Regions from separate parts of the Paenibacillus sp. IITD108 genome, predicted to be linked through region 2. Evidence: riboswitches for the same ligand, from Rfam matches in the RefSeq annotation. Region 2 holds a riboswitch; the other holds the start of a gene.
The links. Region 2 has a riboswitch for cobalamin ahead of V1L65_RS07985 (S-layer homology domain-containing protein). Riboswitches for the same ligand answer to the same signal wherever they lie in the genome.
Positions count from the first base shown of each region.

Region 1: linked by a shared signal. The riboswitch ahead of V1L65_RS05930 (ABC transporter substrate-binding protein) and the one ahead of V1L65_RS07985 (S-layer homology domain-containing protein) in region 2 are both predicted to bind cobalamin.

Region 1 covers NZ_JAZHCT010000005.1:92,616-108,114, forward strand. Annotated here, with positions in the region: gene hrpB (ATP-dependent helicase HrpB) at 1-433, opposite strand, end outside; gene V1L65_RS05910 (phosphodiester glycosidase family protein) at 452-1,276, opposite strand; gene V1L65_RS05915 (stalk domain-containing protein) at 1,467-3,251, opposite strand; gene V1L65_RS05920 (heme ABC transporter ATP-binding protein) at 3,454-4,230, opposite strand; gene V1L65_RS05925 (FecCD family ABC transporter permease) at 4,227-5,270, opposite strand; gene V1L65_RS05930 (ABC transporter substrate-binding protein) at 5,267-6,274, opposite strand; cobalamin riboswitch at 6,418-6,643, opposite strand; gene V1L65_RS05935 (FixH family protein) at 6,716-7,186, shown strand; gene V1L65_RS05940 (sulfite exporter TauE/SafE family protein) at 7,196-7,882, opposite strand; gene V1L65_RS05945 (heavy metal translocating P-type ATPase) at 7,879-10,179, opposite strand; gene V1L65_RS05950 (deoxyguanosinetriphosphate triphosphohydrolase family protein) at 11,196-12,515, opposite strand; gene V1L65_RS05955 (rhodanese-like domain-containing protein) at 12,539-12,850, opposite strand; gene V1L65_RS05960 (efflux RND transporter permease subunit) at 13,031-15,499, opposite strand, start outside.
Region 2 covers NZ_JAZHCT010000007.1:30,474-45,972, reverse strand. Annotated here, with positions in the region: gene V1L65_RS08025 (ECF transporter S component) at 105-701, shown strand; gene V1L65_RS08020 (ABC transporter ATP-binding protein) at 742-2,352, shown strand; gene V1L65_RS08015 (energy-coupling factor transporter transmembrane component T family protein) at 2,330-3,109, shown strand; gene V1L65_RS08010 (copper amine oxidase N-terminal domain-containing protein) at 3,421-4,647, opposite strand; gene V1L65_RS08005 (ECF transporter S component) at 4,745-5,461, opposite strand; gene V1L65_RS08000 (ABC transporter ATP-binding protein) at 5,443-7,116, opposite strand; gene V1L65_RS07995 (energy-coupling factor transporter transmembrane component T) at 7,089-7,982, opposite strand; gene V1L65_RS07990 (DUF4430 domain-containing protein) at 7,979-8,950, opposite strand; gene V1L65_RS07985 (S-layer homology domain-containing protein) at 8,964-10,574, opposite strand; cobalamin riboswitch at 10,750-10,944, opposite strand; gene spo0A (sporulation transcription factor Spo0A) at 11,099-11,911, opposite strand; gene spoIVB (SpoIVB peptidase) at 12,245-13,582, opposite strand; gene recN (DNA repair protein RecN) at 13,706-15,409, opposite strand; gene ahrC (transcriptional regulator AhrC/ArgR) at 15,423-15,499, opposite strand, start outside.

The DNA of each region.
Region 1 (15,499 bases), on a different contig from region 2:
CTTGTGCCTGCAAGCAAAGAGCTAATCCTAAGTCGCCATGTATATGTCTCTCATGAAATTCATCAAATATAATGGCAGCCACATCGCTCAACGAAGGGTCATGCTGCAGCATGCGGGTTAAGATCCCTTCGGTTACTACTTCAATTCTGGTTGACTCGCTAATACAGGTATCCAGCTTCACGCGATAGCCTACTGTTCCGCCTGCTTTTTGCTGCAGGGAGGCTGCCATATACTGAGCAGCCGATTTGGCTGCGAGCCGTCTTGGCTCAAGCATAATTATTTTTTTGCCCGCTGCCCAGCTTTGATTCAGCAAAGCAAGCGGCACTCTTGTAGTTTTACCGGCGCCTGGCTCCGCCGTCAGGACAATATTGTTTTCCTGCTCTAATTTTTGCAAGAGCTCTGGAAGAATAGCGTCAATTGGAAGCTGTTTCATACGCTGTTAGTTCCTTCCTTATTTTAAAATCCTCATCATTTGTACAACCGGTCTGGAATCGCCTGGCAATGCTGCTTCCTTGGCAAGCAGCTGTGAGGAACCGTCGCCGTCAAGAAAAATGCCGTCAATCAGCTTGCCAGCGCCAGTCTGCTCTACTACAGCTGCCCGAAACTCAGACAAAGTATGCTTCGTTTCACTAACGAAAAGGTACAGCATGCCCGCTTCATCGTAAGCGGCAGCTGATCGCAATCTGGCCGAATCCATAAATGGCGCTTCTTCAAGCTTAGCCTGGCTCAGCCATTGATCGTCCTGCTGCAGGCTCATGCTTATGCCGCCCTGTGCCCAGAAACGCGTATAGTCTTTAACGCGTATCTCCTCTGCTTTGCTTAGAACCTGCACATTCATTGTATTTGCTGCGCCGTCCCATACCAAGGTTCCTCGGCTATACTTCACATTTTCCCCGCCGCTGCCGTAATCGCTAGCCTTTCCATTAACAGCTGTACCGTTCACAACGGCGATGCTCAGCAATTGGTCGCCAAAGAAAAAACCGCCATTGATGCCTACCCTGTTGCTTAAAGTAACATTATCATGTATGGCTTCAAGCGTTATATTGGACGGCTTCGTCACTAACTGATGAATAATGGCGCCATTGGACGCTTCCAGCCTCTGATAGCTGTATTGGCTTACATGCTCGATCGTTCCCTGATTAACTGCATCCCTGCCAGTAATCGACTGTATCATGAAATATAGCGCGATAGCGAGTATAACCAAAATACCTGCCAATATGCTAAATGACGCGATCCACTGCTTACGGGTTAATTTGACATGCTGATTGCTAGACATTCGACCTTCTCCTTCAAATCAATGATCCAACTACTAAGCTATTATACAAAAAAAGCAGCACTTTGGGAAAATAAACGTATACAAGCAAGCTGCCTCGCATCCTTTGTTCAAAACAGCACTTCCTTAATCAAGGACGTGCGATGTTTCTTTTTAGGACAATGAGACAGCTTGCTTGATATTTCAAAATGAATTAATCGAGCTCCTCCAATGGATAGAAGATCAAATTGATTGGGAACGCTGAGCCAGCCGGCGGACTGAATTCAATATCCAGGCTTTGTTCCCTTCCTGTAGTCTTTGCCAGCATGACCATGCCGTCGAATGCAGTCAACACTCCCGATGCCGGCGCCTTCATCATTTCACCGTTAATTTTGAAAGGCCCTTTGAAGTAACCGCCTTTGGCCAAAAGCATGATAGCCATTTTTCTCGGCTTTTCCGAGTGGATTTTGTACACAGTGCCATAGTTTCCAGATAGCACGGCTTCCGTTCCGCGCTGCGGATCATAGCCCTGTACGAATGGATCGACTTTACCGTCACCTAGCACAAGCTTTAGCGGGGCCGTTAAGCCTTTTTCGGATAAATCCACTTTCCAATCAAAGCCTGTCGTCTGGAAGGTGCCGCGAATATGGCCGTTGAAAGCCAGCTTCGGCAAGTCCAGCATAGCAGACGATACTGCCTTGTCCGCTGCAAAAGTAAATTGGATTTCGCCGTCTGTTTCTACATCGTACATCAAATTAACGCCTTGTGAAGGATGAAAATCAGGAAACTGCTTGTAGACGAACGTTTGTCCAGAAGGAATGACCATCTGCTCCTGCTTGTCCTCTCCCATCAAAAAATCCACCATCGCTTCGCTGCCAATCAAGTGCGCATAAATGGACGGGTATACCTCGCCTTTGTTAGTCGTTTTAATTGTTACATCATGATCCGAAGTGTTCGTTGCCAGAATAGCAAACGATACTGTCTCCTCTGTTCCATTAATATGGTCCGCATACAGTCTTCCCTTGCCGTTGATTTTGTCTTGGTACAAAATACCGAGCTCCTTGAAGGTTTCGGGGCTGTCGCTCATTAGCAGCGTACGGGAGTTATCTTCCGTTACTTTTTTCGGCAGATCCGGCAAATTCAAATAATATTTATAAAGAGTGCTCCAGTCCGTTTTCACATAACCGCCAACAGGCTGCATATAGATCGGATATTCCTGCTCTGATAAATAGACCTCATCCGTTACGACAATTTCCTTTGTAAAAGGCACGCTCACCTTTCCTTTTTTGTCTGTAACCGTTAAGGTTACGGGATAGGTTCCTGCTTCAAAAAACACATCCTCGCGGCCTTTCCATTCCAGCTTCAAGCCTTCGGCATCAGGATCATAGCTTAAATTTATATATTTAATCGGCTCCCCCTTGCGGTATTCCGTTTTGCCAAGTGCAAATTTCGCAACTGGAGTAGAGTTTTTTTCCTCAGGATCATATACGCCTTCCGGCTTTCGGGTATGAAGCACCTCGACCCTTCTAAGCTCGTGATCGTATATATAGGAAGCCCCCATGTAATCAGAGAGCCAGGTCAACTTGATTAATAATCTTCCGTTGGCAAGCATAGCTACATCATCAAAGTTAAAACGCTGGCCATTTACAAATACTTCCTTGTTTACGGTATCGAATTGAATATTGAATTTGGGCGTTTCCATCATAATTTGACGCGTTTTTTCAATCCATTCTACCTTCATCCCGAAGGCATCGCCTAAAAATTTAGCTGGCACATAAGTTTTTCCTTTGCGGATAATGGGCGGGGAATCCAACGTAAATGCCTCGCCATTCAAATAAACCTCTGGTTGATCGATATGTAAAATAACATATGATGTTCCGCTCGTAATTGTTGAAGCATGGACAGCCGATGGCGTTACCGGAGAAGTCAATAGCGCTACGCTCAGTACAGATGCTACTGCCAGCCGCTGCAGCCGACTATGCTTTTTCTGAATAGACATGGATAATTCTCCTTTTTACAAAAACTATGTATTTAGTTGCAATCTCATAATTAGACGAGCATGCCCTTTTAAAGTTGCACTAAATCATAGAGACGACCAGTCTAAAGCTGCGGTTGTCATAACTTTGTAACATTTAATGTAAAAAGCAGCGCACTCATTCAATATCATCCTGTTCAATTCAACTAATATTAAGCAGTAAGCTTTAATTGCCAGGCGTTAAAAGCACTTGCGGAACTTGAATTTCCGGATGGTCAAACACAACCGCTTTCGTATTGTATACGTTGCCTAACAGCTCCGAGGTGACGACCTGCGCAGGCGTGCCGACAGCTGCAATTTGACCTTGATGAAGCACCATGATTTCGTCGCAATACATAGCGGCCAGGTTTAAATCATGCAGCACGGCTAACACGGTCAGCTTACGTTCCTGCTGCCATGCTTTCACTTGATCCATCAGTTGCATTTGATAGCCAATGTCCAAATAAGTAGTCGGTTCATCTAATAATAAAAGTGAAGGGTTTTGAACCATCAGCTTGGCTAATGCCACTCGCTGTCTTTCGCCGCCGCTTAACTGCTCCAGCTTGCGATGCTGTAAATGCTCAATTCCCATGGCAGCAAGCGCTTCATCAATCATGTTCTCCACATCAGCATCCTCGCCCCCAAGCCAGTTCTGGTAGGGGAATCTTCCCATTGCTGCGATTTCTCTTACTGTAAAGCCTAATGGAGGAATGCCTTCCTGCAGCAGAACAGCCATATATCTGGCCAGCTTTTTTCGCGCGATCAAATGAACAGGCTTGTCATCAAGACATATTTCGCCGCTGCTTGGCTTGACAGTTCCGGACAGCAACTGCAGCAAGGTCGATTTCCCGGCCCCGTTAGGTCCGATAATCCCGTATATTTTCCCTTCCGTGAAGGAACAGCTTATTTGCTTTAATATTGCAGTTGACTGGATAAAGTGGGAAACGTTTTTGATTTGTATCATAATAGCCCTCCCTTACTTTCCTCTTTCTTTCTGCGGATAAGCAAATAAGCAAAAAACGGGGCACCAATCAAAGCGGTCACTACTCCGAGCGGAATTTCTCTCGGACTCATTGCCATTCTTGCCAGTGTGTCAGACCAAAGCACAAACATTCCGCCGCCTATTGCCGATAGCGGCAATAAAAAACGATAATCCGGACCGATCAGCAAGCGAACAAGATGCGGAACGACTAAACCGACAAAGCCGACTACGCCGGATACAGATACGGCAGCTGCTGTCAAAAAGGTGGAGCAGAGCAGCACGATCAGCTTCGTCCTCTCCACCTTCACCCCAAGATGAGCCGCATGCCTCTCACCAAGCATGAACAAATTAAGCGGCTGGCTGAAAATGAACAGGACAGGCAGTCCTACGGCAACAAACGGTAAAATCATCCCAACATGCTCCCAGCTTCTTAAAGCGAGCGAACCCATAATCCAAAATAAAATTTGATTAACGACGCCCTGTGACATCGAGATCATTAACGATACGAAAGCTCCTAAAAAAGCTTGAATTATAACGCCCGATAAGATTAACGTCTCAATATTCATCGCTCCGTTGCGTCTAGCCAGCCATAAAACAGACAGCAGCGCTGCTGTACCCGTTACGAACGCTGTCAGCGGCAGCGTCCAAATCCCCAAGGCAAGCTGCAGCCCGCCAGCTATAATAAAGGCAGCGCCAACCGAGCTGCCGGACGCGACGCCGAGCGTATAAGGATCTGCAAGCGGATTGCGCAGCACACCCTGGAAGCCCGCGCCTGCAAGGGCCAGAGCTGCTCCTACTAATACTGCAAGCAGAACTCTCGGCAGACGCACCTTCGTAATGATGGCTACTTCAGCACCGCTAAAGCTGGAATTATCCATAGACAAGCCAAACATATAATGCACGAGTATGCGCCAGGCATCTTGAATCGAAATGCCCGCTGAGCCTAAAGAAAGGCTAGTAATAATAGAAACAGCAAGAAGGAGCAATGCTGCTCCTCCATACAAGTAAAGTTTTATTTTCATTTCGCTTCAAACAGCTCAGGGTGAACCGCAGCAGACATTGCCTGCAGGGCGTCTGCCAGACGCGGGCCAACTCGCGATACAAGATCCTCATTTATAGGGAAAATCGCTTTGTTTTTCACAGCTTCGATAGCATCCCAGCCAGATCTTGCTGCAATTCCATCCACCAGAGCGTTTGTATCCCCTCCGTAGCTTGAGAATAATATCACATCCGGATTATGCTTGATCACCATTTCATTGTCAGCTTCGAACCAGCCCTGCTGCTCAGCAGCAATATTGCTGCCGCCAGCTAGTGAAATCAGTTCATCGATAAACTCGCCGGAGCCAACTGTCCATCCATCAGAAACATCAAAGAAAACCGACTTTTTCGCTGCATCTTTAATTTTGTCTGTCACTTCCGATTTAACTGTAAGCATATGACCCGCTACTGCAGCAGCTTCATTTTGTTTATTCATAATTTTACCGATTAATTCAATTTTCTGGGCAACTTCGTCATATGTTTTCGGATCCGTTGCATATACGTTAATATTTAAAGCTCTAAGCTGCTCTACTGCGGCAGTATTCATAGTAGAGGAAGCAAGCACCAAATCAGGCTCCAATGCAAGCACCGCTTCAATATTTGTTGTTACATCTCCCACCTTTGGTTTTTCCAGCGCCTCTGGCGGGTAGTTGCTGAAATCATCAACACCTACAACCTGCTCACCTGCACCGATCGCATATAAAATTTCAGTCTCGCTGGACAAAATAGAAACAACCTTGGCAGGCGCTTTTTCAAACGTAAGCTCAAATCCAGTGCTGTCCTTAAGTGTCAAGGGATAGGCAGTCTCGGCCTCCTGATCAGGAGTCGGTGAAGCCGTCGTCTCAGGCGTACTGGCAGCTGAACTGGATGAAGGCGTAGCGCTAGGCTGATTCGTACTGCCAGCTCCGCAGGCAGCCAGCATAGCTGTCAAAATAACAGCTAGCAAGGACAGCAGCATTCGTTTATTCCATTTTTTATTTTTCCACATTGAACATCTCTCTCCTATTCTCTATATCTAGCTGAAACACAAAAAAACATTCCCAACAACAAGTGTCGGAAATGCCCGTGATTGCCTGCAGGATTGCTGCAAACAATGGATCCCCCGAACACCTCCCTAATTCCTCGTAGGCATAAGCGTCTTTTAAACAGGCAGGTATCCTGACTCAGCTTGAACGATCAGCGCCTTCCCAAGCAGCGGCTGCTCAGTGGCATTAACTGATGTTGACTTTCCAGCAAGGCTGGTGTCCAGCATTACAGTGGCGGGTCCGTACCGGATTTGCACCGGTTTCCCAATTATGCTGACCGACGTAAGATAGCATCTCTGCGATCGATTAGCACCTGTTTAATTAAAATAAAATTGTCAGTAGTAACTATACACTTCAACCGCCTATTTGTCCATTCCCGACCATAAATCGAAAGGAGTGCGCTTATGAATAGAAAAGCATCACCCGCTCACTATTCATCTAAAGCAATTGTAATATGCCTGCCTATCGTCATCCTTATTTTCGGAATTTTTTATTTTTTTCAAGATACATTGCATCCTTCTGCAAAAGAGGAAAGCCTGCCTGTTACTACCGAGCATCTTCAAGCTGACTTGCAGGCCATATGGACGGTTACGCCAGCCCCGGCAAAAGTACTCACACCAAACACCTTTATTATCGAGCTTGCAGATAAGGATCAACTGCCGATCACAGGGGCCGAGCTGTCCGTGAAGCTCAGTATGATCGGCATGTTTTGCGGCGATATGAATTTCACGCTTCAAGAGCAGCAGCCCGGTACTTATATCGGAGAAGGCTACCCGCTAATGCCAGGCGACTGGCAGGCTAAACTCTCGATCAAGCTCGGACAAGAGAAACCGGTCACATTGTTTCGCGAAATGAAAGCGGTCCGCACTTTATAACATTTATCACTACCATAGCCATATCGCTATAGACGGAATAAGGCCATTAGCAGCTAGCCCGCGCATTATGGCAATGATTCCTATTAATAAAGCAGCGGCATTGCCGATTTTGCGCAGCAGGCTTCTATTTTTTCTAGTAATCAGCTTTGCTGCTGCCGCTGTCGCTGCCAGTACAGGAAAGGTAGAAAGGCCGAATAACAGCATAATAACAGCCCCCGATACCATTGTACCCGAAGCAGCAGCATTCATCTGCATCGCATAGGTCAGCCCGCAGGGCAGAAATCCGAAGGCAAAACCTGTTAAAGCAATATGCAGAGATTCCATATAGGCACTGCGCTCTGACCTTGGGGTCATTTGATGATGCAGCCTTGCAGACAAAGCCGCTAAAAATGGCAGCTGATTTCGCCGCCATAGCCAAAGCAATATAAAAATACCGCCTATAATAGATGCTGCGCCTTGCAAGCCTGCTACCTTGCCTGCGACATTGAGGAAGGAACCAACAAGGCCCATCACCATTCCAAGCAGCGTATAGGAGGTTATTCTTCCCGCGTGATACAGCAGGCTCGCCCGCCATGCAGAAAAAGAGCTGTTAAGCGCAACCGTCGTTACAATCCCTCCGCACATGCCCATGCAATGGGGAGCCCCGAAAATACCTGTCAGCAATATTAGTCCCGCCTCATGCCATGTTATCATCATCCTTTCGCTGCTCCTTTGTATCTGCGATTCATTTGCAGCTTCAGCCGAAGCGCATTGCTTACAACAGAAATCGAGCTTAGCGCCATTGCAATTCCTGCCATCCACGGCTGCAGCAGACCTGCTATAGCGAGCGGTAGCATCAGCATGTTGTACAGGAAGGCAAAGCCCAAGTTCTGTTTCACATTCGCAATCGTCAATTTACTAACCGCAATTACGTCTGTAACTGCCTTAAGTCTAGAATAGAGCAGTGTAATATGTCCTGCATGCAAAGCCGCTGTCGTTCCGCTCCCCATTGCAATGCCCACATCGGCAGCAGCCAAGGAAGGCGCATCATTCCAGCCGTCACCAATCATTGCGACTTGCTTCCCATGCTGCTGCAGCTGACGCACCAGCTCCAGCTTGCTCGCAGCCGTTTGCGAAGCGTATACCTGCTCGATTCCAGCTTGGGCAGCAATCGCATGGGCGGGCGCCGCCCCGTCGCCAGTTGCCATTATACTCGTTATATATGTGTTTCGCAGCGCAAATACGAGCTCAGCAGCCTCCTCTTTTATCGGATCTCTAAAGCTGATAAAGCCTGCGCAACGATTTTGCCAAGCGGCGAACAGCACCGTCTCGCCATTGGCCTCTCTTTTTTCTGCTTCCTGCAATAATAGCAATACAGGGTTTATTTGGTGCAGCTTCAAAAAACTTAAATGTCCAAGCATAAACAGATGCCCGTCTATTTGCGCCTTGACGCCCGAGCTGGCTATGTAGCTGCTATTCTCGGCTTGAGGAAGCTGCAGCTTCATAGCTACTGCACGACTGACAATTGCTTTTGCAAGCGGGTGCTCGGCTTGCATTTCAGCGGCTGCAGCATAGCTGAGCAAACGGTGCTTCGTCATGCCAAGAGCAATAATTTGTGTAATAATCGGCGTACCTGTCGTAAGCGTTCCTGTCTTATCAAAAACTATCGTATCGACAGCTGCCAAACGCTCAAGTGCACTGGCATCCTTCACGACGACACCCTGCTTGGCCAATCGCCCCGAAGCGAGCACAAGTGATAAGGGCGCAGCTAAGCCAAGCGCGCAAGGGCAAGCTACCAGCAGCACTGCAACCATGCACAAAACAGCATGCTGCCAATTGCCCGTATCCAGCCATATTCCCCACAGCAATAATGTCAATGTCGCGATCAGCATAATTATGGGTACAAATATAGCAGCAATTCGATCAACCTGTCGTTGAATATTCGCTTTAGAGCGCTGCGCCTTCCTGACCAGCTCTTCTATTTGGCTAAGCAGCGTATCATAGCCCGCGGCATTGGTTTGTATCGTCAGTTTTCCCGCTCCATTTTTTGTGCCTGCCCATACTTGCTGTCCTGGGTTTTTCTCTATAAACTTACTTTCTCCCGTCAGCAAAGACTCCTCTACTGTGGAGCAGCCCTCAAGCAGCAAGCCGTCCACAGGTATAATCTCGCCCTCTCGCACCTCGACCAGCTCGCCTTTTCTAACGAACTCACTTCTTACTTCCTGCCACTTTTCTTTGCGCAGCACTCTTGCTAATTTATTGGCCAAGTCATTATAGCTTGAATTAGCTTCATGTGCTTTGAGCGAGGCGGCGGATTCAATATATTTGCCTAACAAAATAGCAGTTATGACAACCGCAGACGTTTCAAAATATAGTGGAATGCCTGCCATCAGCAGCTCTTTTGACTTCCACAGCTCATTTTGGAATACAACATAATGACTGTAAAAATAAGCCGTTGACGTACCTAATACGACTAGCACATCCATGTTCGCGCTTCGTTGCCTAAGGGCATGAAAGGCGCCAAAATAAAATGGCATGGCGATTACGAACTGAATAATCGTTCCAAGTGCAAGCTGCAGCCAAGGATGAAAAAGCAGAGGCGGCAAGCTCTCAGCAATAAAATGCAACCATGACACATGCTGAGTCATGCTCAGCAGAAGCGGGATAGCTAATAATAAAGAGCACAGCAGTCTGGTTTTCAATTTGTTTTTTTCTTGCTTAATACTCTCTATTGAGGTTTGATTGGCTGAGGCGTGAAAGCCCAGCTTCTCTACGGTTTGCAAAAGCTTAGGAATTGTAATCTGCCGAGTATCATATTGGACCCAAGCGGTGCGAAATGCATAGCTTACAGCTGCTTCACTGATACCTTCCTTTTTCTGCAACGCCTTCTCTATTCTGGCAGCACATGCCGCACAATTCATCCCTGTTATAGAGAATTGCCCTGTTGTAAGCTGCTGCTGTTCATTCAGCTGCATTTCATCGATCAGTGGATATGCCGGAGACCGGGCTTTCATTTATTATCGCCCCCATTCCTGTCATGCTGCACAAGCAAGGCCTGTACTTTGCTATACAATATATGTTAGCTTGGGCGAATACATGAATAAACGATTCTACACAATGAATGAACTTGGTCACACGTTCCGTTATTTGCCTAAAAACCGCCAACTTCTTCATTTCGCGGTCACTCATTCCGCTATACAGCTCCAAAAGGGGCACTTTCTGCGATTTATGGATCAATAACGGAACGTCTGTCACTTTGCCGCCTCAAAACTACGATTTTGGGCATAATAACGGAACGGCTGACCAACTAGTAATACACGACAACAGTTTTCCAATGTAAGTTTCCCCAACAAACTGAGGAAAATCAGTTAGCTTGGGCGCATGAGTGCTCATTTTCAAAACAGCGTTTGCTATTGCAAAGTACTTATCGAGGCGGCATCGACCGATTCTGTATGATATTTCATATACAATTGGGGTTTTCGGGGCATTCCAGTACATTGTGTATGAATTTTCATATACATTTAGCCGTTTGGAGGCGGCATCGACCAGTTCTGTATGATATTTCATATACAATTGGGGTTTTCGGGGCATTCCAGCGCATTGTGTATGAATTTTCATATACATTTAGCCGTTTGGAGGCGGCATCGACTGATTCTATATGATATTTCATATACAATTGGGGTTTTCGGGGCATTCCAGTACATTGTGTATGAATTTTCATATACATTTAGCCGTTTGGAGGCGGCATCGACCAGTTCTGTATGATATTTCATATACAATTGGGGTTTTCGGGGCATTCCAGCGCATTGTGTATGAATTTTCATATACATTTGTGTTTTTCAAGGTATTTATGCGTGTTTTGTCAGGAATGCAGCTAGCTTTCTATATACTTTGTTTCTTACGATTCCGACCGCTATTGTTCGCCAATTTCGGATATAGAAACCTGTAAAGTTTAAAATGAGCTTACAAAGACGGACGCTCAACATAAAAAACACTCTTCCGCCGACAAAGGCAGTAGAGTGTTTTTCGTTTAGTCCCTTTCGTATATGGAGCCTGACCGGCTGGCAAATAGCTCTGTGTACACTTTTTCTGCATACGAGTCTGTCATGCCGGCGATATAATCAGCGACGAGCCTTTCCCATGGCCATATGGCCTTGTGCTTGTCATAGCTTTCGGTCCAATCCGGAGGCAAAATGCTGCGCCCTGCATCATAGTCAATAAAGCTGTCCCACAAGCGCTGAATCATAATTTCACTTCTCTTTTGCAGGCGCTGCACGCGGAAGTCCTTTATAAGCGTCACCCAAGCGAGCTTTTTTAATATTTCCATCGTGCGGAGCAATTCAATATCTTCTACCCCATCCCGTACAAACGTAATCCTTTTCCAATTGTTTGCGGGATCCTCTATGATACCGACTTGATTGGCAAAACGGTTTACCCATCTCGCTTTCATTTCGCGTCTCGTCCGGGACGTTTCACGGTCAAACTGCTCGTAGACGGATTGCCATTGCTGATAGTAATCAGTCAGCACGCACTCGACCATATGTCTTATATTGGTCTGTTCCCAGCGCATCGATTCCTGGCTCGTCGTATCATTCAAAATCTCAGTCATAATATGGTCCACAAGGCGGTCATCTTCAAAGAAGCTGTTCGATAATTGAATTTTTCCTGCGCGAATGCCATCTTCAATATCATGGGTTGAGTAGGCGATATCATCGCATAAATCCATCAACTGAGCCTCCAACGTGCTGCATCCCTCCGGCATTTGCCAGAGCTCGCGCAAATAATGGATCCCCTTCCACTCCATCGGATACACGCCCTTGACGACAGCCGGGTCAGCGAGCGAAGCCGGATACTTGTTAATAGCTAACAGCACAGCTGCAGTCAGGTCAAGACCTCTCTCACTTCCCGCCCGCTTTTCCAAGTACATTAAAATACGAAAATTTTGAGCATTTCCTTCATAAGAGGAGCCATTATAGGAACGAAGCAAATCATTCAGCACCTGCTCTCCTTTATGACCAAATGGCGGATGCCCCAAATCATGAGCCAGTGAAGCACATTCGACTACCTCTGGGAGCAGAATAAGACCGGGATGCTCATTGCCTTGAAGGAAAGCATACGATTTGCCCAATCTGCGCGCCACCTCGCGAGCAATTTGCGATACCTCCAACGAATGGGTAAGCCTTGTACGATAATAATCACCCGAGCCTGCACCGAACACTTGCGACTTGCCCTGCAGTCTTCGGAAAGCCGGCGATTGAATTAATCGGGCATAATCCTTCTCATATTCGTCGCGGTCCTCGCTAGTATGAAGATGGCCATTATCATCAAGCCGTATTTTTCGAATATTCATGCGACCACCTCCTGCTTAAGAAGCTATTCTCCTGTAACTACCTCGCCTTTCCAGGAAAGCATGCCTCCATCAACATTAATAACATCATAGCCTTGGCTGGTCATATATTCACATACTCTGCCGCTTCTGCCTCCACTGCGGCATATAAATATAACTTCGCCAGGAACGTCGTGTACTTCATGCTCTCTCGCTTGAAATTGCGATAATGGAATACTGCGGGCTTGCGCGATATGCCCTTCTTCCCATTCGTCAGGCTCACGCACATCAATTAAATTAATGTTTGCGTTATCTGTTAATAAAACATCCAGTTGTTCTGCAGTAATCTCACGAAACATATCAATACCCTCTTTTCTTTGTTCTACATATTATTAAATTTTAGCTTATTTGCTATTCGAATGTCTACTTGAGAAAGGCATTGCAATTATGTTTGTACGCAGCACTGCCGTTGTGCGCCGGTTCCAAAATAAAAAACTGCCCCCGCTAACCATGACGGCAGCAGGAGCAGCACATATTATTTATTTTGACGAAGCAACCTTCGCACGCTTGCGATTCAGGAACTCATACACGATTGGAACTATTACTAGTGTAAGAAGCGTTGAACTGGTCAAGCCGCCAATAACGGTTATTGCCATGCCTTTAGAAATAAGGCCTCCCGATTCAAAACCGAGTGCAAGCGGAAGCAGTGCACCAACGGTCGCGATCGCAGTCATCAGAATTGGACGCAAACGAGTTGTTCCTGCCTCAAGAAGCGCCTCTCTGACTGATAAGCCTTCTGCTTCCTTGTGAATGACACGGTCGATCAAGACGATTGCGTTCGTTACTACGATACCGATCAGCATCAGTGCGCCGATCATTGCTGTAGCACTGATCGTTTCGCCTGCGATAAACAAGCCGACCATCGCGCCGATTGCAATAAACGGCAGTGAGAATAGAATTGCAAACGGCGTTAGACCACCGCCGAACGTTAGAACGAGAACCAAGTATACGATAGCTACAGCTGCCAGCATTGCAAGACCAAGTTGAGAAAACGTCTCGTTAATTTGCTCTGTAACGCCGCCCATCGTAATTTCAATATTTCCAGGGATATCCATGTCATTAATCATTTTATTAATTTCACTGGATACCGCGCCGATGTTGGCTACCGTTGCATCTGCTTTAACTTCTGCATAAATTCTGTCGTTGCTTCTTGTAATCGTGTTAGGAGATTCGCCTTCTTCTATTTTCACGACGTCTTTGAGCGAAACCTCCATGCCAAGCGGCGACTGCAGCTTCACATTTTCCAAATCAGCCAAGCTGCTGTACTGGCGATCCTCTACTTTTACGTAAATATTAACGGCATCGCCATTATTTTCAATCGTTGCAAGCAGCGGACGCTCCCGCACAGGGCTTAGCTCCATCGCGATTTGTCCCGCAGTAAGACCTACCTGACTCAGCTTTTCACGATCTGCAACGATACGATATTGATTGTACGTTTCTGACAAACTGGAGCTGATATTTTTCAGATTTTCCTTTTCCTTGAGCTTATTCATAAGCTCATTTACTACAGGCTCAAGCGACTTCATATCAGGACCGTACACGAGCATGGAAAGACCCGATCCGCCTAAGCCGCCGCCAGCAAAGTCTTGCTCCTTCCAGGTCCCTTTGCCGCCAAGCTCCTTAAGCAGAGGTACGATTTTTTCCTTTTCCTCGCTGAAGCCCTTGTAGTCTTTATCATAATTCAAATTAAATAAAGCTTGCTTGGACGCTCCCGGGCTCATTGGATTAGCACCGCCCACGGAATATTGTACTACTTTAAGATCATCGCTATCTTTATATCTATCCATAAGCAGTTTCTCAGCATCAAGCGCCATTGCTTCTACCTGCTCGCGTGTTTCTCCCGGAGCCGGGTTATAAGTGATAAGCATCATTTTTTGCTCATCGTCCGGAATAAAGCTTGTGCCGACTAGCGGATATAAGCCCAAACTGCCGACAAGCAGCAAGACAGCAATTCCGAATGTGATCAATTTGTGATTAAGCGACCATTCAAGCAAGCCTCTATATTTGCGGGCAAGCTTGCTTGGATTTGAATCATGCTTCTTGCCTTCTTTGAGCCCATTGCGGAACATCATATGCGCCAGCATTGGAACAATTGTAACGGCTACTACCAAGGAAGCGCCTAGCGCAAAAACGACTGTTAATGCGAACGGCATAAAGATTTCGCCGACCATGCCGGAAACGAAGCCAAGCGGCAGGAATACAGCTACGGTAACAATCGTAGAGGACATGATCGGAATGATCATTTCTCTAGTAGCTGACAAAATAAGCTCTTTGCCCTTCAGCTTCTCATTGGAAAGCGACAATCTGCGGTAGACGTTTTCTATAACAACGATAGAGTCATCAATTACGCGGCCAATCGCTACCGTAATCGCACCAAGCGTCATAATATTTAGTGTAATATCCATCTGCTTCAATGCAATCATGGCCATCAAAATGGATAGCGGGATAGATACGATAGAAATAATTGTGGAGCGGATATCACGCAAGAACAGCATAATAATTAAGATGGCCGCCAATGCGCCAATTACTGCCTTGCTCAGCATCGTATTGACAGATTCCTCAATCGGTTCACCTTGGTCAAACGATTGAACAAAGGTCATGCCTTCATTTTGTTCCGCAAGCTTCTTGAGCTCATCCTTAACCTTGTTAACTACTTCGACCGTGTTGGAATCAGCGCCTTTGACGATGTTAATCCCGATCGCGTCCAGACCATTCGTTCTGGAAACAGATTCTACCTTGTCTTCAATCGTAATATCGGCAACATCGCTCAGCTTAACGCCTGGTACAATTACCAAGTTTTTAAGCTCATCTTCTGTTGCGATGTTTCCGTCAATCATGACCGACTTTTCACTATCGCCAAATTCAAAAATACCGAGCGGCACAGAAAGCACAGAAGCGCTAATGATGCCTTTCACCATATCCTCTGTCATATTAAGCTGGGCTAATAC
Region 2 (15,499 bases):
AGCGTAGAGAACATGTTTTTGGGGACCCTTCTACCGTCTGCGCTGCCAGCCGGTTTTTTTTATGTAAAATTTTTATTATCATGCATGATTGAAGGAGTGTTTTCATGTCTAGTTCAGCTCAACGCAGCAGCAGTCTCAAATTTTCGCACATACTCGTTACCGTAATGGTAGCTTTAGTTTTTGGGGTTATTTTCAAGCTATGGGATAGCGTGTACGGCATCGTAAAACCATTATTCCCACAAGCGGGACAATTAACTTACGGCATGTGGTTTATGGCTGGTCCTTTCGCTTATTTATTGCTTCGCAAGCCAGGCGTTGCATTAATCGCCAGTCTGGCTGCAGCAAGCATATCGGCGCTGCTAAGCTCAGAATGGGGATTGCAAACGATCGTTTACGGTTTCTTTCAAGGCTTGGCGGCTGAGCTATTATTTACAGCCGTCCGTTACAAAAAGGCAGGCTTGGCAGTAGCCGGCATCGCGGGCATTATGTCCGCTGCCGCTTCCTTTCTCATTGACCTCGTTTATGGCTACGCTAACTATGAAACCTGGGTGCTTATTTTAAAATATGGGCTTAGAGTCGGCAGCGCCTTTTTATTCGCCGGGGTATTCGCCTATTTCTTAGTACGCGCGCTTGAAGCAACAGGCGTCACTTCTTCCCTTCGTCCAGCTTCCGAGGAAGACTATCAATCTTTAAGCCGCTAAGATGAATGTTGAGGTGCTGTTATTGAAGCATACAAATATTATGTCAGAACATAAGTTATCTTTAGCAGCGGAAATTTGCAATTTAACGCTAAAGTTTCCAGGAGAGCAGTCCTTGATTTTCAAGGACCTCTCTTTTGTTGTTCCAAAGGGACAAAAGGTGCTGCTCCTAGGACCAAGCGGCTGCGGAAAATCAACGCTGCTGCAGGTATTAAGCGGTATAATTCCTAATTCTATTGAATTGCCGCTCAAGTACGACCGTTTTACTCCGCCCGCCTCATGGGGCTTCGTCTTTCAGGACCCTGATACGCAATTTTGCATGCCCTATGTTGATGAAGAGCTCGGCTTTGTTCTGGAAAACCTTAACGTGCCAAGAGAATTGATGGATCAAAAAATACTGGCTGCTCTCGATTCTGTAGGATTGAAGCTGGCTCATCCGCATACCGAAATTCAGTTGTTGTCACAAGGAATGAAGCAGCGTCTGGCCTTGGCATCCATCCTGCTGCTTGAGCCCGATACTTTGTTTCTTGACGAGCCATCAGCGCTGCTGGACCCGGAAGGTGCTGAGTTAATATGGGAAACAGTAAAAAAGCACGCAGAACAAAAAACCGTGGTCATAGTGGAGCATCAAATTTCCTATATTGCCGACTGGGTGGACCGGATCGTGTTATTTGATGGAAATGGAGCGATTATCGCAGATGACAGCCCTTCCGTTATATTTAACAACTATAAATCTCAGTTCATTGAGCATGGCATCTGGTATCCAGATGTATGGCATGATTATATGAGGACAGACAACTATGCAAGGATCGTAAAGGCGCGCAGCAGGCTGCTTGTCGAGCATCCTGCCAAATTACCCAATCCAGCGAATAATGACGGTTTAGAACTGCTTCACTTTAGTGCCTCTTACACGAAAGGCTATTCCGGCAATCAATCAAATGATATCTCGCCTTCCATTTTCGTAGAGCAAGCGGCTGCCTTAACTGGAGAATGGATCGCAATATGCGGCGAAAACGGCGCAGGCAAAAGCACGCTTTTGCTTTCCCTCATGCAGCTAATTGAAACAAAAGGCTATTATACCATATATGGCGAGCTTGTTGAGCACAGAGACCGAACAAATAGGTTTTTAAGACGGAAAACACCCCGTTCCTCTTTGCTCAAGATGCTGTCCTTTGTATTTCAAAATCCGGAAATGCAGTTTGTTACCAATCGGATCGATGAAGAAATATCACTTGCCTTGAAATTAGAGCAGCTTGAGCCAAATAATATAGAGGACAGAACGAAGGAATTGCTGCAATTATTTCAGCTGGATGCGCAGCGGCATCGGCACCCCTATCAGTTGTCGATTGGGCAGAAACGGCGTCTAAGCGTTGCAGCAGCGCTATCCCACAAGCCTTCCATCCTGCTGCTGGATGAACCAACATTTGGGCAGGATGCACGCAGCACCTTTGCTATCCTTGAGCTGCTCGAACAGCTGCGTACAGACGGGACAATCATTATAATGATTACACATGACCTGTACATTATGAATCATTTTGCAACCGAAATATGGCAGATCGCGCAAGGCAAACTAACCGTTAAAAAGCCTCCAACAGATGAGATTTCAGGCAAGAAGGGAGAGCTTGCGCTTGATGAAGCTATTCCAACCAGCTAAAGAAACATGGCTGTACCGCATAAATCCTGCTGGAAAATTTCTTATATTTATGAGTCTACTGCTTATCGCACTTATAAATAATCAGTTTGACTTCGCTTTCTACCAAATGGTGTTTTACATGGTGCTGTTGCTCGCATATAGCGGATACAGCGGAAAAAAGCTGCTGCTTTTCACTTCGCCATTTATACTTACCTTTCTGTCCTCCGCTTCAACTATGATACTATTTGGCAAGGGCTCAGAGATTTGGTGGTCGTGGGGGCTGATTAAAATATCCAATGAAAGCTTTCATCATGGACTATTAATCGGCTTCAAAACATTGTCGTTTGGGGCTCTTGGCATGCTCTTTGCGCTCACCACGAAACCGCTGCTGCTATTCTACGCCCTTATGCAGCAATTTCGTATGCCAGCCAAATATGCTTACAGCTTTATTGCAGCCATTCGTATGCTGCCGCTGCTGTGGGAAGAAATCGGAGCCAGGCGCAATGCGCTAGAAATAAGAGGCATACAATTCAGTCCCGGCGTGCGAGGATGGTATGAACGGCTGCAGCAATATGCCGTCCCCTTGCTGGCGCAAAGCATACGGCGCGCACAGCGCGTAGCGATTGCAATGGAAGCCAAACGGTTCCAGATGGGTTCGGCACGCACTTATTACTATCAGACTCGCTTTGCTGTTATGGATCTCATATGCCTGCTCTTTTTTATAGGAGTCCTTGCTGGAGCCTACGCAGTATCTGTTATTCTGCCGATAAAAAGCTAATTCTCATTTAGAATGTGCCGAAAATGGAAGAGGAATACTTCACCACTTGGTCACACGTTCCGCTATTTGCATAAAAAACGCTATTTTATTAATTTGACGGTCACACATTCCGCTATTCGGCACTAAATCGGGCTAACTGTGCTATTTATTGCTCAATAACGGAACGTCTGTCCTTTTGCCGCCTCAAAATTGCGATTTCCACCGCAATAACGGAACGACTGACCAGATAGCTAAGGAAGCTGTCGATTCATTGCCGATTCCTCTGTTCAATACACAATAAAAGGACCTTCAACAGGTCCTTTCTAGTTTCCTTATCGGATAATCATCACGGTCTGTGAATCATTATCCCAAAACACTTTTGAGCCAAGCGCTTCTGTTACAAACCGGATCGGTACCATCGTGCTGCCTTTAACGATTTCTGGAGCTACATCAATCGTAATCTTTTCTCCATCAATATACGCCTCTTTATTACCGATCTGAAGAATAATTTCTTTGCTTCCTCTAGCCGCAGTAATCGTTTTCGTTTCTTGTTCCCATCCAACTTCAGCTCCCAATGCTTCAAATATATCTCTCATAGGAACACTGACTCTGCCGTCCTTCTTAACTGGCGGCTGCTTGACTGCCAAGCCAGCTCCGTCAATCGTAACCAAGATTCCGCGCTTGCTTAACTCGGTCTTCCCCGTTTCATCGTAAAATTTCAAAGCAACCTTATTAGCGCTCGTATCCTTTATTTCCATATTCAGCTTGTAAAGATATTTTGACATTGCGAATGAGGTATTCGTTTGAATATTTAATTCTTTACCTTTTGCATCGTAAGGTGTAACTCTGGATGTTATGTTTTGAGCTGAACCGTTCTTAACGACTGCAGTAACGATTAAGCGGCCATTTTTTATATAAGTGCCGTAATCCACCACATAAGTTTGATCATCTATCAACACTAAAAACTGTACCTTCTCAATATCGTTAACCTCATTAAGCTTAATTTTAAATACGGATGCATGGTTTGACATTACAAATTCAGAAGCGCCATTAATTTCAACTAGCTTCCCATTTTTATTAAATCCCTTTGCAACGACATTCATATATTGACTTGATCCAGTCCTTACTGCAATCCATGCTTCGACATGGTCCTTTTCTTTTACCATCGATTGGGCAAGCACTTTATAAGGCTCTTCAATTTTTCCGATTGCCTGGATATCCACCTTATCCAGCTGCTCTCCTTTGTCCATCATGAATTGAAATACGCCCGTGGTGCCTGACATTCTAAATTCAGTTTTTGTCTTCATTTCGATAATATTGCCTGATTTATCATAGCCTACCGCTAAAACTGTAATATTTTCGCCAGCTGTAACACGTACATCTGCCGTTATTTTCATTTGGCCGTCGATTAATTTGTACTCCGAGTGCAGCAATTCATAATTCTTAGACTCATTCGATGATGTTTGTGCCGTTGCCGGCAATGGTGCTGCAGCAGCTATTAGCAACGCTAGCGCTACAAATAATATAATGCCTGTAACCCTGTTCGCTCTAATCTTCATCCTAATTTGATCCTCCTATATTTAACCAATTATGTGAACATTCATTATTCCAAATGCTTCAATAATTGTAAATAGGAATGATGGAATAGGACCTTAGTTACTCCACTAGACCATACTTCACCTTAACCCGATCCAGTTTTTCAATCATTGGCTTGGCTAAAATATACAGAAATACAACCGTAGCAATCGTATGAATGAGATCAAACCAAAACGCTGAAACGTAAGCGGCGGCTAGTGCGGTCCAAGAAAATTGGCCTGTAAATATAAACAAAGAACCAATATTAATAATCCCGCCATAAATAACAAATGTTGCCGCGCCTCCAAATAGGCAAAGCGCCAGCTTTGATCTGCTAAGCCAGCCTTTTTGAAAAAGTAAGCCTGCAATAAAGCCGATGATGCCAAAGCAAAACATTTGCCAAGGGGTCCAGGGGCCTTGACCGAAGAAAAAGTTGGATACAAAGCCTGTGGTCACTCCTACCAGAAATCCCGCTTCAGCTCCAAGACAGACTGCTGCAATAATAACAATAGCTATGACAGGCTTAAACTGAGGCAGCATAAAAAAAGCTGCCCTTCCCGCAACGGCAATGGCTGCAAGAACGGCAATAACGATCAGTTCCCTGGCCGCTGGCTTGCGTCTTTCAAACACCATAAGAAATGGAACAATAGCGTACATAATAATAAGCAGGCTTATAAAATAATATTTTCGGTCATCCAATAAAAAAATACCTAGCATAATCGTCGCAGGAATAATGATCAAAATCATTAACGCAGACATTAACGTTCGATTGTGAATAGCTACCTTAAGCTTTGACATCGTGAAATCACATCCTCAGCCGTAACCGCATCCTTCCAAATATGCCGCGCCATTCGGTTTGCAGCAGTCGTATAATAGCTGTTTCCGGCAAAAAATGATTTGGCAGCGTTAGCTGTAATCAGCTTACCGTCAAAAAACATCGCGCAAGTCTGGCCATACTGCGCACAAAACTCAATATCATGAGAAACCATCACTATCGTAACGCCACGTTTGTTCAAGCCCGTCAGCAATTGTGCGAGCTTCTGCTTAAAGTAGCCATCCAGCCCTTTTGTCGGCTCATCCAGCAGTAAAATCACAGGCTCTAATAGGAGCACTTTAGCTAAAGCAGCACGCTGCTGCTCGCCGCCGCTTAAATCGTAAGGATGTCTATTCAGCAGCTTTTCCAGCTCTGCGAAGCGAACAATCTCCATCACCTTTTCCTGCTTTTGCTCTTTTGTAATAGCAGAGCCTTGCAGCATTTCGTATAGATCAAGCTCTACTGTTTTTTTCACAAAAAGCGTTTGGGGGTTTTGAGGCAATATACCTAAATGCTTCGTATATTTATCTTTCGTGCTCCATGCTGTCGATTTTTTGCCGCTAAGCCAAATCTCACCTCTATATGGCTTGTGAATGCCGCTAATCAGCGATAAAGCGGACGTTTTCCCTACGCCATTCCCGCCGACAATACAATAAAACTCCCCTTTGCGAACGGAAAAGGTTAAATCTTTTATCACATCCGGGCCAGATTGATTATATTTAAACCATACCTCTTTAAATACGATCACTGCTTCGCCATGCGATTGCTCCGATTGCTTAGGCAGCGTCGCTGCTTCCTTTCTTTCCTTACCCGCTGCAAAATACTCCAGCCATTGCCGGCCTTCCTTAACTGTGATAGGCAAAGCGCCGCTTTTTTCAATGGATGCTTTTATTTGCATAGCCGCAGGCATCGAAGCAAATAACGGGTGAGCCAGCTCGAATAACGATTGTCCGGCTTTTATTGGCGGGTCATCGATTAACAAGCAGCCGTTATCCATAACGAGCAATCGATCGGCGAGCGGCAGCACTTCTTCGAGACGGTGCTCAGTAATTACGATAGTTGTGCCCAGCTCCTGATTAATTTTTTTAAGCGACGCTAAAAATTCAGCAGCGGCGATCGGGTCAAGCTGTGAAGTCGGCTCATCCAAAATAAGTATGGAAGGATGCATAGTCATTATGGAAGCTAAATTGAGGAGCTGCTTCTGACCGCCTGAAAGCTCGGTCACTCCTTTATGAAACCAATGCTGTATGCCAAAAAAACTGGCCATTTCAGCAACGCGCAAACGTATGACTGCATTGTCAAAGCCGAGGCTTTCAAGCCCAAACGCCAGCTCATGCCATACCTTGTCCGTTACGATGCCATTCTCTGCATTTTGCTGAACAAAACCGATTTCCGCCGTCTGCGTGCGCGTATCCCACTCCTGAACAGGCTTGCTGCGATAATAAATAGTGCCTCTGCGCTTCCCATGAGGTGAAAGCACTGGCTTCAGCTGTCTCAGTAAAGTGCTCTTTCCCGAGCCGGATTGGCCGCAAATAACGATAAACTCGCCGTTCTTAATGCTTAGGCTTATAGATTTAAGCGCGTCGCTCTCACTGTCCGGGAATGAAAAGCTTAACTGTTCGATTTGATATAAGTCCATTTCCATTCCTCCCACACATACAAAATAACCGGTATCATACATAAAACGAAATAAGCAAAATAGACAACTAAACTGAACGCTGTTGCTTCTGTATATTTAATTGAAGGAAAAAAACGAATGCTATTTTCCCCTATTGCTGCACCTATAAAAATAATGATAATTAAGCAAACAAGCAAAATAAAAACATTCCGGTCTCTGCCGTCAAATCGATAAATAGAAAAGCTTGTTCTTCCTGGCAAGCCATATCCTCTTGCCTTCATAGAATCTGCGGTTTCGATTGCATTTTCTAAAGCCCAGGTCGTCAATATGGACAGGATCGTTAATCCATTACGCGCTCTTTGCACCAAATGGCCTTGCGTTATATCTCTGCCGATGCATTTTTGCGCATTAGAAATAGCGATTAGCTGCTCTTTGTAGCGCGGTACAAAACGAAGCGCCATAGCTATCACGAGAGACCATGCCGGCACTATTTTGCCAAACAGATAAATAAATTTATCCGAGCTCATCACTTTGTTGTAGCAGGAAAACCAAATAATAACGGTTATAAACATCGCAGCCATCGCCACGCCGTACAAAATGGATTCCAAGGTAATCGGATTTCCGCTCTTGGCATAAAACAAAATGGTAATTCCTGCATGGTTAAACATAGGATTGAGTGACGCCATAATCAGCATTAGGGGCAGCATATAAACAAAGTTGAAAATAACTGCTTTTTTCCCGTTTAACATAATGGAATAGGTAACTGCGCCAATAAATGACAGGCATTGAAAAATGGGATGCATAAAAATCATGCTAAACATAAATACCGCTGCAAAAAAAGTAAAATTGACGATGGGATGAAAGGTAGAAAAGACATCCTTGCTCATTTGGACTCTCCCGCTGCCGCAACATATCCGCCAACATCTCTGCCTAAATCACACGTATAAACCCATTCCACTACGTCCCCGTCCTGTAAGGCATAACGACTGCTTCCGTAATTGGGAAACCAGCCGTTTACTTTGTATATCCAGCCGCTTAACTCTCCGCAATCAAATTCATAAATATTGTTGATCCCTTCAATATAATTACTGTTATAAAGAGGGGTCCTATTAAATTCCATATGAATTTTATTTGCCTTCAGCTCGCGAAGCAGCACATCAAACACCGATTCACCTTCGTAAAAAACAACCTTCTTTGCAGCATAAATTATTCCGTCCTGCGGTAGCACCTCTAATTTATCTGCATCAAATATATTTAAATTATCGAGGATCGTTGCTGCTGATACCGATAATGTAACCGTCAGCTCTTTCTGTTTATCAATCTTCGTATCCTGCCACTCCACAGGCTCTGGTTTACCTGGCAGAACAGGATCGGTGAGATATTTATCCTTGTCGTTTGGCTCTTTAGTTTCAATTGGTGCTGGCGTAGAAGCTGGTGCTTTCTCACTATTATTTGAAGCTTCTGCAGCTTGATTGGATCCATTTGCCGCGGTTGCTGCAGGTGTTGGCACAATCGGTTTAGTTTCTGGCTCCGGCTGCTTATCAGGTTCAGGTATGATGGTAGAGGATGTGCTGGATTGATCGACGGGAGCTTCCCCATCATCTTTTAAACCTTCATTAGATTGAGCTTCAGATTGAACTTCAGGATTACTTTCCAGATGCTTCTCCTGATTGTTCTCTAGCTCATCCGTGGCACTCCCTGCCTCGCCAGTTTGTTCTAATGAAGAATTGTGTGTAAGTTGACCGACATTATTATCTGTTTTCACCGATTGCTTCTGAAAATTTCCGCCCCAAAAAAATGCAATTGCCAGTACACATACAATTGCCAGACCAGTTAACCATTTCTTTTTATTCATGTAAACCTCCAAATCAAACGTCTGACAAGTCGTAGAGACGGTTCTTATTCGTCAGAAATCTTTCATAGGACGATAATGCATAGAAAGCTTGATCCGTAGCCATCAAATCAATCTGACCAGAATTAGCCCCGCCGTTACTGCTTCCACCAGATTTCACATAATAAAATCCGCCTTTTACGTCTGAGTAGGCCAGCAATGCATCAAATACTGAATTTCCGTTTTTAATAAATCTGACGTCTTGATCAGGGTTAATGCCAAGGCCTGTTAAAGCAACGATTACCTGAGCGACGCTCTGCGAATTTACAGTTTCCCAGGTGGCATAACCACCATCTGCATGCTGGACATTTGATAGCCAAGACAAACCGCGATCGATAGCCTTTGTGACTTTCTCATTATTTTTATAGTAGGGAGTCAAACTTTGTATAGCCATTGCCGTTATATCCGGATCCGCTTCAGATGGGTTATTGCCAAGCGCCCAGCCTCCTCCATTCACTTCTCTATCCAAAATAAACTGAATCAGCAGCTCTCTGGTCGTTTGTTTTTTAACGCCTGCTGCTACAGGGATGTCATAGCTTTTACTATCCAAAGCTATAAGCGCAAAGATTGGGCCATTAATTCCTTGCTTAATAACAGTTTCAAAATCTGCAAGCGGCTCGCGCAAATCGTAGCCTGCAGCATTCGTTATATCTTTTCCAATCGCGGTTAACGCAAGAATAACTCTGCCATACTCCGTATATTTTACATGATGGAGCTTGCTGGAATTCTCTATTAAAAATTGCTCTACATTTTTAACATATTGACTATAATATTGCGCATCGATTGGTATGCCTGAACGAGCAAGCCCAAATATCGTCCAATCGCCGCCAACGCTTGCTATGACAGGATTCGTTACTTCTGCTTGTATAAAGCTGGACGTTTTTTTCAACTGCTCCGTTATTTTTGCTATTTCCAAAGATTTTTGAAATGCTGTTGAATCTTCCTTGTATACATATGCACGAACTGCAACTACAGCAGCCATTTCCCTAGTAACGGCTTGATTGGCATGAAAGCCAGCTGCATCGCCCGTCATAATGCCAAGTGCGGTAACTGCCTCAACAGCTTGCTTTGCCCATTCTGACACTTTATTGCTATCTTTTATTACACTAGCGGATTTTGAAAATTCAAGCTCTAATGCTCTAGCGATTATAACTGCCATTTCTTCACGAGTAATCGTTGCATTAGGCTGGAATTTATTCGCGTAGCCTGTAATCAAGCCTTTATTAAAAGCTGTGTTTACATAAGGAGCAAACCAGTCCTGGTCCGTTACATCCGTAAAAAAGCCTGTTTGTTCTGGGGTCACATCAAAGTCTAGCATTGCTGCCAAAATCTTTGTGAACTCCGCTCTCGTAATCGGCTTCTTCGGATTGAACTTGCCTGCGCTGCCTTGGACAAAGCCATTGTCCGTAGCTTGTTGTATAGCCTCTAATGCCCAAGCAGAAATTTGTTCATAATCGCGATACAGCTCTTTAATGGAAGACGTAGATTGCTGTTCCTTACTTGCAGAAGCTATCGATACATGGAACAAGAACGCCGAAACAAACAAACTGCCAATGAGCAGCCACGATAACCACTTCTGTTTTCTCATCTCTTTCAAACTCCTCCTGTTACTCTATACCGATGAATGATAAGAACAAGTTTATAGATAAAACTTATAAATTCTTATAATTCAAAAAACCTCTTAACAGAAGGTTAAGAGGTCTAAACTGCACTTACAAAAAAAGCATGCAAAAATAGACACCCTCCTATCCTTCGTAGAAAAATGATCTAAAGCTTTTCAGGCAGGTATTCTGGCTCAAGAATCAACGTCTATGCTGCCTTCCCAGTTTCCCAGTGGCATTTAAGCATAGACTCCTCTTATACAGCGGCGGGACCGCGTGGGAATCTCACCCACTTCCCTTTTACCCAATTAAATAAAGTCAACTTTACTTACTGGCACCTTAAGCTTTTATATTTTTATTGTCTGTTTATCATATATGATATGTTTGTGTTTGTCATGAACAAAATGATATTCAATCAAATACTTTAAATAAAAAACACTTCTTTAACGGAATTGGATTTCCGATAAAGAAGTGTCTGTTGCTTCTCGCGTTATATTTAATTCTTACCCTTTCACGACACCTTATGCTCAATCCTCAGCTTATCAGCCACCATTGCGATAAATTCGCTATTGGTTGGTTTAGACTTGCTGATGTTGATGGTGTAGCCGAACAGATGGCTGATGCTGTCGATGTTGCCGCGTGTCCACGCCACTTCGATCGCATGGCGGATCGCACGTTCGACGCGTGACGGCGTCGTTTTGAATTTTTCGGCGATAGCTGGATACAACGTTTTTGTAATTGCTCCTAAAATTTCAATATTGTTGTATACCATCGTGATCGCTTCACGAAGATACTGATAACCTTTAATATGCGCTGGTACGCCGATTTCGTGAATAATGCTCGTAATATTCGCATCCAGATTTTTGCCCTTTGCCATTGGCACTACATTGGATTTCAATGATGTGGATGAAGTGCTGAATTGCGCTGAAGTCGAGTGGGCAGGCACTCCCACAAGCTGACGGATACGATTAGCCAATACTTCCATATCGAATGGCTTTAAAATATAGTATGAAGCTCCCAACTGTACGGCCTTTTGCGTAATATTTTCTTGGCCGAATGCTGTTAGCATAATGATCTTAGGCATTGGACTCAAATTCATTTCACGCAGTTTTTCCAAAACACCTAATCCATCCAAATGAGGCATAATAATATCAAGTATTAAAATATCTGGAACATTACGTGTCTGCTCCAAATGTCTTATTACCTCTTCACCGTTATACGCAACACCGCAAACCTTCATATCACTTTGTTCGGATATGTATTCCGATAACAAGCCAGTAAATTCTCTGTTGTCATCTGCTAACAATACTTCGATCTTGTGCAAAGTGTAATCCTCCCTCGAAATGATATTGATGTCTCGCTCTTAGGTTGTCTGAATTTAGTTTTCGACATAACTAATTGAATTCCTCCTGTCGAAAATTTTTTTTCTTTATTTTTTTATGTAATTTCGATATAATTAATAATTTGCTACATGATCTGATTCCATTCGAAATCATTCGACAAATAGAGCCTTTTCATATGACAAATATGGAACTGTTTAATTTTAACACAATTTAGCAACGAGTATAAACAAAACTGTGACTAACAGCTTGTTTAGTTGAAGGAAAGTTCAACTAATCAAGATGCAAGTCACAGTTTTGTTGTTTATTAAGCAGAGTTAAACTGCATACTGCACTTGCTCAGCCAGGGCGGATTTGGTTGGCTTAAGGACGCCTGCGTCCTGCAGCATCCATTCAATAAAGCAGCCATAGCCTGATGAAGGATCATTAACAAACACATGTGTTACCGCACCAATCAATTTACCATTTTGCAATATCGGGCTTCCGGACATTCCTTGAACGATGCCGCCAGTTTTATCCAATAAGCGTTTATCTGTTATTTTAATAACCATTCCTTTAGTAGCTGGTGCAGATTGCTTGGAAACATGAGCAATTTCAATCTGGAAACGTTCCACCTTCTGTCCGTTCACAACGGTCCAAATTTCTGCTGGTCCTTCCTTGACATCTTCAGCAAATGCTACAGGAACTGGTTTCATGCTATAGCCTTGTGCAGGGGCTTCCTTCATCTTACCGAAGATACCAAAAGCTGTGTTGCGCTCAATATTGCCGAGAATATGTCCTTCCTTTACGAAGGTTGCTCTCTTCTCTCCAGGCTCGCCAGATTGGCTTTTGTTAATTGAGGTAACATGCGACTGCAAAATTTTCCCTTCACCGACCTCAATCGCAGTTTGTGTATCCATATCGGTTATTACATGTCCCAAAGCGCCATATACGCCATGATCAGGAGCAAAGAAGGTTAATGTGCCCACCCCTGCTGCAGAGTCTCTGATATACAGCCCAAGACGCCAGGATTGATCCTCAGCATCAAATACAGGCTGAAGCAATGTTTCCTTTATTTGACCGTTACGTTTAAAGGTAACCTTTAGCGGCTTATTGCGATCAGCGTACTTGGCGCAAAGCTCGGATACTTTCTGTACCTCTCTAATTGGAGTATCATTAATATTCGTTATAAGATCGCCAAGCTTTAAACCAGCTGCTTCTCCAGGTGATAGCTTCTGACCAGATTCATCCTTTACTTGGTGATGGCCGACGACTAGTATTCCAGCAGATTTCACCTTTACGCCGATCGTCTGTCCCCCAGGGATTACCCTTAAATCTGGAACTACATTTACCTTTACAGTTTTGAAAGGAATTTTACCAAATAATTTCATCTTCAGGTTTGTTTGACCACTTTGAAAAGGCTGTAATGACAGCGGGTTTTTCAAATTAACGGATAACGTTTGAGCTGATGATCCGTTAACCTGCAGCACTTGTGGATCGACCGATACTTCTGCTTGAACGGGTACTCCATATTGTAAATGCTTCAACTGGCCTGAGAATAAACGAAGTTCATTCGGCAATGCGGCAAATTGTTGAAAAGCGGAGGAGCTACCGAGCATGCATACGACGATCACGAGAACAAGGCCAAACCATCGCTTCCTTTGATTGGAGTTCAATGATTTCACGCTCCCTGACTTTCCATCGTAAGACGAAAAAGGTAGTATCGCCAATGGCGTACCTTTAAGTTACCCTTCGCTCACCGTTTTATGTCCGCAAAAAGTTTCCCTTATTTACTTCCTTTAAGCACCTTTTAAATCATGTGCCAAATCAAGCATTTCTTGTGCATGATTGCGAGTTTTTTCCGTAACCTCCACACCGCCGAGCATTCTTGCCAGCTCTTCGATCCTGGCATTGTGAACTAGTTCCGTAACGCCAGTTGCCGTTCTTTCATCGGTAATTTGCTTGCGTATTTCATAATGATGATCCGCCATGCAAGCAACCTGCGGCAAATGCGTAATCGAAAACACCTGGCAAGTTAAAGCAAGACGGGACATTTTCTCTGCAATAGCCTGGGCCGCCCTGCCGCTCACTCCAGTATCCACTTCGTCAAAAACAAGCACAGGGATATGGTCAATTTCGGCAAAAATGCTCTTCAAGGCCAGCATAATGCGCGACATTTCTCCACCGGAGGCGATTTTGTTAAGCGGCTTAAGCGGCTCTCCCGGATTTGAGGAAAGCAAAAACACAGCTTCATCCATGCCATTGCTGTTCAGCTTGACCGATTGGTCTGCTTCTAGAAGCGGCTGCAAGCTTACTTCAAATCTGGCGGCAGGCATTTGCAGCATCTTAAGCTCGTTTTCAATTGCTGCTGACAGTTTTTTGCCTGCGTGGCTTCTCAAATGCGAAAGCTCCTGCGCAAGCTCAGCTGCCTGCTTCTGCATGGCAGCTTCCTGCTTATGAAGCTTTTCTAAAATATCATCACGATTTTCTATTAGATCACGTTCCACAATAATGGAGTCCAAATAACTTAAAATATCAGGTATCGTTTCACCGTATTTACGCTTAAGGCTATTGATGAGTGCCAAGCGATCGTCAATTTGCTCCAGCAGCTCAGGATCAGATTCAATACTGTCACGATAATCTCGCAATTGGAAAGCTACATCTTCAGCTTGATAAAATGCGCTTGAAAGCTGTTCAAATAAAGGAGACAATTTGGCTGGATCATACGACAAAATGTCATTCAGCTTGCTCATAGCCGTGCTAAGCGCATCGAGAGCGCGCTTGCCCTGCAGCAATTCATAAGCTTCTGATATGCCATCCATCCTTTTACTTGCATACATTAGCTTTTGCTTTTCTTCCAGTAATAATTCATCCTCTTGCTGCTTTAATGCAGCCTGCGATATTTCTTCGATTTGAAAATGGTATAGATCAAGCATTTGCGCATTTTGCCGGGTGGATTGCTCCAAATCCCGAATATTCCCTTTAATCTGCTGGAGCTCCGCAAAAATAGCCTGATATTGCAGCTTCCGCTCTATTAATAAATCACCGGCATACAAATCCAACCATTCCAAATGCTGCTCCGTCTTTAGCAATGATTGATGCTCATGCTGACCGTGTATATTAACGAGACATTCTCCGATTTCACGCAGCATCGTCAAGGTAACCAGTTGTCCATTTACTCTGCTTGTGCTTTTGCCTGAGGCAGAAAGCTCTCTTCTAATTATTAGCATATCATCAGATGATCCTTCAATGCCGAGCTGCTGCAATACCGTCCATACAGGATGCTTGGCATTTAAATCAAACATAGCCTCTATCTCGGCTTTATCACATCCGTATCTGACCATATCCGCAGAGCCTCTTCCACCAATAACTAAACTGAGTGCGTCAATCAGAATAGATTTGCCTGCACCCGTCTCTCCAGTTAGAACATGAAAGCCCCGATGAAATGAAACGTTAACTTCTTCAATAACCGCTAAATTTCTTATCGATAACTCACGCAGCATGATCAGATCCTCCTTAGTTTAGTAAAGCAAACAAGCGCTCCACAATTTCTCCGCTTTGCTTCTTCGTTCTGCAAATCATTAATATCGTAT